DNA from 2 places in the Brevibacterium sp. CSND-B09 genome. Region 2 is predicted to be linked to the other one. Evidence: riboswitches for the same ligand, from Rfam matches in the RefSeq annotation. Region 2 holds a riboswitch; the other holds the start of a gene.
What was found. A riboswitch is a leader RNA that binds a small molecule or an ion and turns the genes downstream of it on or off. The one in region 2 is predicted to bind S-adenosylmethionine.

Region 1 (3,894 bases), 640 kb from region 2:
GAACCACCTGTGGCGGAATGAGTGGGTCACGTCCGGCCGCCTCGGCGCGGTTCTGCCAGAGTGCGAACGCGGTGAGAGCTGCAGCGCAGGCTGCCAAGAGGGTTGCGGGCAGCGGAAGCCAGCCGGTGACCGGTCCCAGCGCCAGTCCGGTGACGAGGCTCATCATGCCCACGCCGAGGAGGATTGCGCCGGGGGCGTCGAGGGGTGCCGGGTCGATGCTGCGTGATTCGGTCAGGCGCAGGGAACCGAGATAGGCGGCTGCGGCGGCGATCGCGCAGCTGAGGAACGCCGCCCGCCACCCCCAGGTCTGGCCGAAGAGGGAGATGAGTCCGCCGCCGAGGACCTGACCACCGACGGTGCCGACTCCGGAGAATGCGCCGAAGAGGCTGATCGCCTTCAACCGTGCGGCCCCGGACAGCGAATGCTGGAAGCTCGCGAGGATCTGCGGCATCATCACCGCCGCTGCCGAACCCTGGGTTGCGCGAGCCACGAGCAGGAAGAGCGGATCGGGTGCCAGTCCGACGGCGATTGAGGTGATGACGAGCGCGCCCGTGCCGATCATGAACAGGCGGCGACGCCCGAAGCGGTCCCCGATGCGACCGCAGAGGATGAGGCCGGAGGCGAAGGCGGCGGAGAACAGACCGACGATGAGCGCCGAGGTCGCATCACTCGCACCAATGTCGGCCTGCACCGCGGGGATCGCGACGTTTGAGACGGAGAACATGAACGTCGCGAGGAACGCACCGAGGTGGAGCGGCCAGAGGACGGGGGCAGGATGGCCTGCGGTGGGGGCGGGCTCGACGTCGGGTGCGTGACCGGGAGCAGCCTCGGCGAGGACCGAGGTCGGAACCGCCTCGGCGGAGGTCGATGATGTCTGCGTGTGGGAATCTCTCATGGATCCAGTCTGCGATGGGCCGCGGGGGAGTGGGAGGGCGTGCTGATGGTGTTGGTCGCACCACCAGGCTGAGGGCGGTGACAGGGTGGAACGGGGTGAGCGTCGGACGGACAATGGAGGCATGGCACAAGTGAGAACCGAGGAGCTAGGACGATTCCTGCGTTCGCGACGCAACCGAGTGCGGCCCTGCGAGGTCGGTCTTGCGGCCGGCACCCGGCGGAGGGTGCCGGGACTGCGGCGCGAAGAGGTCGCTGTGCTCGCGAACATCGGCACCAGTTGGTACACCTGGCTTGAGCAGGGGCGCGAGGTCCACCCCTCGGAGTCGGTGCTCGAATCCATCGCCGAGGCGCTCCTGCTCGACCGTGAGGAGCGTGCCCATCTCTTCCTGCTGGGCGGATATCCGGATCGAGTCGCGAACCCGGGGGACTCGGCGGTGGGAGAGCAGATGCGCACCTTGCTCGACGAACTGCTGCCGCTGCCGGCGATGGTCACTGATCCGCGGTATACGATCCTCGCCTTCAACTCCGTCGAACGGTATCTCGCCTCCGACCTCGAAGCACTCGCTCCGGCCGACCGCAACTGCGCGATCCAGTCCTTCGAGAGCCCGGAATGGGCGCGGACCTTCCACTCCGACGACGGCCATCGGGCGCAGGTCGTGGCGAAGCTGCGTGCCTCGTACGCGGAGTCGATCGACGATCCCGAGTGGTCGCCGCTGCTGTCGCGGCTGCGCAGGAATCCGGAATTCTGCCGCCTGTGGGATTCGGGAACGGTCGGTCGATCTGTCGGGCGGGTCAAGACCATTGAGAACCCGTATGTGGGCACGCTCAAGCTGACGATGACGACGCTCATCGCGCAGGAGAACCAGAGGCTGACGCTCTCGGTCTATCAGCCGGTGGACACGGTGACGCGGTCCCGATTGGAGACGCTGCACGGCTGGATCAATGACGGCAGCATCGAACGCAGACGGGAGGACGGGGCGCAGCCGTCGGCAGAACGGCATCTCCGCGCCGTCGCGGACTGAACCGTGTGCCGTCGGGTGACGAGGTCGCGTGTTCACCTGCGGGAAGTGGGATGCTTCACACTCGGCCACCGCGATTTCGCATTGTCGTCATGACTCGGATAAGCTGATTCGCGGAGGATTCGCCTAGTGGCCTATGGCGCTCGCCTGGAACGCGGGTTGGGTTAACGCCCTCAGGGGTTCGAATCCCCTATCCTCCGCCACGGAAGTCCCGGTCTCGCAGTTGCTGCGGGCCGGGACTTCGTCGATTCACCGGCGGCGGACCTCCATGCCGGTCGCGGGAGGCTCGTATTCGGACATCCCACACCGATTGTGACAGTTCGCACCATTCGTGCCACCTGCTACCGGTGCTTTCGCATCCCTCGGCGGTCCTGGTCCAACGCACCGGTGCAACGAGGTGGTGTGCCGCCAAGGGTGAGGGGTGCGGAGCTGGGTGCAGCGGAGCGCAGCTGCCGGAAGGCAAATCGCATGACGGTTCGTGGCGGAATGCGTCATTGTGACGGCATGCGTCGGCCTGCGAAGTCTGCCCGCCGAGTGTGGTCTGCGTCTCAGTAGTCTGGCACGGCACACCCGCACACACGATATTGCACACCTGCACACATCACGAGCGACTGAAGGGAACTGGCCCGATGACGTCGCAGCAACCGGTCCGGCGCGGAAGATCGCGCAGCGCGCGCCCCGCGGACACGGTGCTCATGCCAGTTTCGATGGGAAGGGACACACAATGACGAATCTCCACGCCAACCCGATCTATACCGGTGAACCCGAAGACCTGAAGTTCGCCTACTGGGTGCCCAACGTCTCCGGCGGCCTGGTCGTGTCGAACATCGAACAGCGCACCGACTGGGGCTACGACTACAACGTCAAGCTCGCACAGACCGCCGAGGCAGTCGGCTACGAATACGCACTCAGCCAGGTCCGCTACCTCTCCAGCTACGGCGCGGCCCAGCAGCACGAATCGACCTCCACGTCACTCGCGCTCGCCCTTGCCACTGAGAAGCTCAAGGTCATCGCCGCCATTCATCCGGGCATCTGGGAACCGGCCGTGCTCGCGAAGTTCATCCTCACCGCCGACCAGTTCACGAAGGGCCGGGCCGCCATCAACGTCGTCTCCGGCTGGTTCAAGGACGAATACACCCGCCTCGGCCTGCCGTGGCTCGAACACGGCGAACGGTACCGCCGGTCCGCCGAGTTCATGGATGTCGTCCGCAAGCTCTTCACCGAGGAGAACGTCGAGTACCGCGGCAATTTCTACACCGTCGACGACTTCACCCTCCGCCCCGGCCCCTACCCGGTCGAGGGCCGCCCCCACCCGGAGATCTTCCAAGGCGGAAACTCCTCGGCCGCTCGCATCAACGGCGGCAAGCACGCCGACTGGTACTTCTCCAACGGCAAGGACTTCGACGGCTTCCGCGAACAGTACGACGACGTCACCGAGGTGGCCCGAGCGCACAATCGGAAGGTCCGTTTCGGGCTCAACGGGTTCGCCATCGTCCGCGACACCGAGGCCGAAGCCCGCGAACAGCTGCGTGAGATCATCGCCAAAGCCGATGAAAGCGCTGTCGAAGGATTCCGCAAGTCCGTCCAGCAGGCCGGAGCCTCGACTCACGATAAGAAGGGCATGTGGGCGGATTCGAGCTTCGAAGACCTCGTCCAGTACAACGACGGCTTCCGCACCCAGCTCATCGGCACTCCCGAACAGGTCGCCGACCGCATCATCGAGTACAAGAAGATCGGCGTCGACCTCATCCTCACCGGCTTCCTGCACTTCCAGGAGGAACTCGAAGCGTTCGGCAAAACCGTCATCCCGATCGTTCGCGAGAAGGAAGCCGAACTCGTCAACAGGGGACTGCTCACCCCTGCCGGAGTCTGACCCTGGAGGCGGGTTTGCCTCAGGCCACGCTGAATGACGCGGACTTGAGCTTCAGCTTGGTCCGCAGCTGATCGCCGGTGAGGCTCGCGGTCTTCCCCTTCACCGAGG
Region 2 (3,894 bases):
TCGGTCCGGTCACCGAGTAGAAGAGCATGTCGATGCCGACGCCTGCGGCGAAGAGCATCGCGACCCAAGTGAAGAGGTTGTACTGCGGGCGGGAGTGGTCCGGGCCGAGCCTGACGCCGCCTTCCTTGGACAGTGCCACCCAGAGGACGAAGCCGATGACGACGGTGACGGTGACGACATAGAACCAACCGAGGTTCTCTGCGATCCAGTCCACAGCCGTCTTCATGGTCGACTGAGCCGAGTCGGGCATCATCATCGCCCACACGGAGAACGCGAGGATGATGAGAGAGGCGACGATGAAGACTCGCCAGTTGACCCGGGAGCCGCGTTCGTCGGAGAGCTCCTCCGGGCCCTTGCTCATCTCCGTGCTGTCGATCGGAGCGCGCTTCTCGGGGTCGACGTCCCTGCTGATTCTCGTAGCTCGGTCGGTACCGCCGAATCGCTCACGCTCGACGACTGGGCGCTTCAACTTCTCTTCGTTCGGATCCTGCACGCATCGACCTCCGGTAGACAAAAGTGGACTGGGCCCGAAAATGGGCCCGATCTATTCTACGGTTGGAGGATTTTCACAAAGACAGCACCCCCTCTTTTTAGGAAGTTGACTAAGCTGCCGGGTTGTCCAGCCGGGCCGGGCACGGGAGCCGGTTCGAACGGGCCCGAAGGGTGGAACGGATCATGCCCGGGAGCGAGCGGCCACCTCGGTGAGAGTGTCGACGAATCGCTGCGCCTCGGTGGGGATGGTCTCCTCCAGCCGCATCGACGATCCGACGTGCAGCTCCACGGTCACGGTCGCGCGTCCGCGGAAATCCTCTGCTCGAACGGCGCTGACCTGCCGAGCAGCCGCCTCCGAGAGCTGCGCGATGGAGCCTTGAGCATCGGTGCGCACCCGCATGATCCGCAGGTTGGTGAGGATGAGCAGATCGGTGTCGAACGGCGGCAGGCTCCGCAGCCGCGCGTACTCGATCTCGCCGGGGCGGAACAGGCCGGCCGCATTGATCCTCTCTGATCGTGCTCGCGGGTTGTCCGGGGTCGTCGGCCCTCGCCGTGCTGTTGGTCGGGACGCCGGCTTGCGGGCCTTCGCCCAGCGGCGGAGCGCACGGAACGGGGACCAGCCGTCTGTGAGGGAGGGGCCGTCGGGGATGGCGGGCCGAACCGACCCTGTTTGGTCGGCGTTGTCGGTTGGGTGAACCGAGTCGGAGGGGATGGGCTGGGAGGTCATGATTGAGATTTTGTCAGGGCCGCCTCGGCGATGGGGTGGGTCGGTGGTAATCGTTTGGGAACATCTGTGTCCGATCTCCCACTTCGGGTGAAGTGTCGACGCGCGGTGACGCGTCCATGGGATACTGGGGGCATGCGTGCAGGTGAAGTCTCCGAGGTCAGCCAGGACTACCTCAAGGCCATCTGGTCGGCTCAGGAATGGGGCGGCGACCCGATGACGGCCACCGAACTTGCGAACCGATTCGGCACGACGAAGGCCAATGTCACCGAGGTGCTCAAGCGTCTCGACGAACTCGGTCTCATCACCCGCGTCCCATATAAGCCACCGGTGCTCACCGAGCAGGGCAAGGCGATCGCCCTGTCGATGGTGCGCAGGCACCGGCTCATCGAGACGTTTCTTGTGAAGTCGCTCGGCTATGGCTGGGACGAGGTTCATGACGAGGCCGAGATCCTCGAGCATGCAGCCTCCGATCGGCTCATCGACCGCATCGACGCGTTCCTCGGCCACCCGACGTCCGACCCGCACGGCGATCCCATTCCGGGTGCCGACGGTGCCGTCGATTCCCATATTCCGACCCTGCTCGCCGAGGCGGCCGCCGGATCCTATGCGGTGCTGAGGGTCTCCGATGCTGATCCTGTTGTTCTCGGGAAGCTCGCCGAGGCGGGGGTGCTGCCCGATGTCGCGCTCGACGTCGTCGATCACACCGATGAAGTCGTGACCGTGGATATCGGAGGGAAGCAGGAGACGATCGACTCCGCGCTCGCCGCGGCCGTGTATCTGCGCGTGGCTTCCTCGGCGAGCTGACCGAGTCGGATCTGTTGATCCGACCGGCAGTGGTGTTTGGGTTCGGTGAGGTCAAAGACCCTCTGCTCAGTTGTTGCTTCGCGGGCGTGGGAACTTCGGTTCAGCACGTAGCAGGATCAGCGTCGTGGCTGCGTGAGCGTCGAAACCTTCGGCGAGGAAGAGCTTCGGCCAGTCGCACCAGAGTTCTGATTCATACGGGGTGCCGGGCAGGTAGGTTCCGTGCCCGTTCTGCCGATGTCCCGGGTGGGACCGGAATGCCGTTCTGGGAATGGATTGCAGCGTGTCGAACAGGGTCTGATAGAGCACCGGTGTGAAGCCATCACTGCGAGCCGCATCGGCAGTGCTCACCCAGCCGGGTCCGGCAATCGGAATGCCCCGTTTGATCGCCGAACTCATCTGAGCTTTGATGCCGGCGCGTTGCGGGTCAGGGGAGTGGTGGAGTAGAACTTTCGACCAGTGCAGGGCAACCTCGGGTTCGAAGCCCGGCCACTGTTCGGCGGCCCTGCGGCGGTTCTCGGAGTGGTTGTGGGAGTCGGCGGAGTCGTTGAAGTCTGCGGACATGGCAAACCGTCCTTCTCGGGCGCGCCTGCGCAGCGCTGACCCGGATCGAAGCTTGCCCGAGCGGTCGGCGCGGGCCCGTTCTTCCCCTGGGGCACCCGGTCGATGACGGGTTGCCGTGTGGCCGGCCAGGTACCGATGGCCACAGCTCGCGAACGTGATTTCAGTGTAGATGGAGGGTCTGACACGACCTTTGCGTTGGTGACCTCCGTGGCCGGCGGAGGAGGAATCTAGACGAGTCCTTCTTCATCGGCGTCGGCGGCCGATGACCAGTATCGAGGATCGTGGTCCTCGACGGTTTCCCCACAGTCGACACAGGTGCGGAATTCGATGGTTCCGTCGGAATTGAGTCGACCCGGTGTCAGGCTGCTGCTCTCTTCGCAGCCAGGACACCACCCATTGATGAAGCGTCTGATGTGCGTGCCGTGTTCATTGTCCATTCCGGCTGACCTCTCGACCGAATGCGCAGTGCGTGGACCTGCTGTTTTCAGTCTACGAGCGCCGGCAGTCGGCGAAGATGAACTTCCGGAGAAGACGGAGGAGTCGCCGGTGTCGTGGTCCGTCGGCGCATCGGCATGGAGGAGCACGGGCCGGACAACGCTCCGGTCCGACGGGGAAACGTCGGACCGGAGCATCGGAGACTCACCTGCGCGGCAGGTTCCACCTCGGCTGGGGCTGCTGCGGTTTCTGATGCTGATTCATGAAACCGCGTTCGGCCTGCAGATGACCCTTGTCATGGCTCTTCGCCTTCGGATCGGTGCCCGGGATGGAAGCCTGTAGCTTCTCGGTCGCCGGTTTGGCGCCGACGATGGGCATCTCCCCGGTGATCAACGGTGTCTGCGGGGCCGCCTCGGTGATGGGGTTCTGTTTGGGTGCTTTGCTGTTTCGCATGGTCTTTCCCTTCTTCGCATCCTTGTGATCTGTTTCGGTGACCAGTTCGGTGAACAGTCCGGTCCACTGGTCGGGGGTGAGATCTTTGGGCAAGATGTCTCCTCTGATGTCGTTGCGGTCCATGGTCGATTGCAGAGTGCGATGATCGGTGATGCTCATCTTCGAGAGGATTCCTTTCATTCCTCGCCCGCGACCGGTGAAGACCGAACGGACGAACTGTTGATATTCGGATCGAGCATTGTCTGGAATCGATCCGGTGGGACAGCGATCGATGGTGAGGATGCCGCCATCGACGCTGGGCTTCGGGGTGAACGCGTCGGCGGGGACGCGGGTGACGAGGCGGAAGTCGAACCATGGGGTCCATTGCGCGGTCATCATGGTCGATCCGCCGATGCCGGCGCGTTTGCGGGCCACTTCCCATT

Region 1: linked by a shared signal. The riboswitch ahead of sfnG (dimethylsulfone monooxygenase SfnG) and the one ahead of ACU4IU_RS07010 (hypothetical protein) in region 2 are both predicted to bind S-adenosylmethionine.

What each region holds. Positions count from the first base shown of each region.
Region 1 is NZ_JBREGI010000001.1:898,196-902,089, reverse strand. Features, by position in the region: gene ACU4IU_RS04370 (MFS transporter) at 1-895, opposite strand, end outside; gene ACU4IU_RS04365 (helix-turn-helix transcriptional regulator) at 1,017-1,916, shown strand; tRNA gene ACU4IU_RS04360 (tRNA-Ser) at 2,029-2,116, shown strand; SAM riboswitch class I at 2,509-2,627, shown strand; gene sfnG (dimethylsulfone monooxygenase SfnG) at 2,638-3,786, shown strand; gene ACU4IU_RS04350 (SpoIID/LytB domain-containing protein) at 3,806-3,894, opposite strand, start outside.
Region 2 is NZ_JBREGI010000001.1:1,533,249-1,537,142, reverse strand. Features, by position in the region: gene betT (choline BCCT transporter BetT) at 1-493, opposite strand, end outside; gene ACU4IU_RS07020 (hypothetical protein) at 674-1,219, opposite strand; gene ACU4IU_RS07015 (metal-dependent transcriptional regulator) at 1,352-2,023, shown strand; gene ACU4IU_RS07010 (hypothetical protein) at 2,090-2,584, opposite strand; SAM riboswitch class IV at 2,628-2,738, opposite strand; gene ACU4IU_RS07005 (hypothetical protein) at 2,812-3,021, opposite strand; gene ACU4IU_RS07000 (hypothetical protein) at 3,224-3,472, opposite strand; partial or broken gene erm (23S ribosomal RNA methyltransferase Erm) at 3,409-3,894, opposite strand, start outside.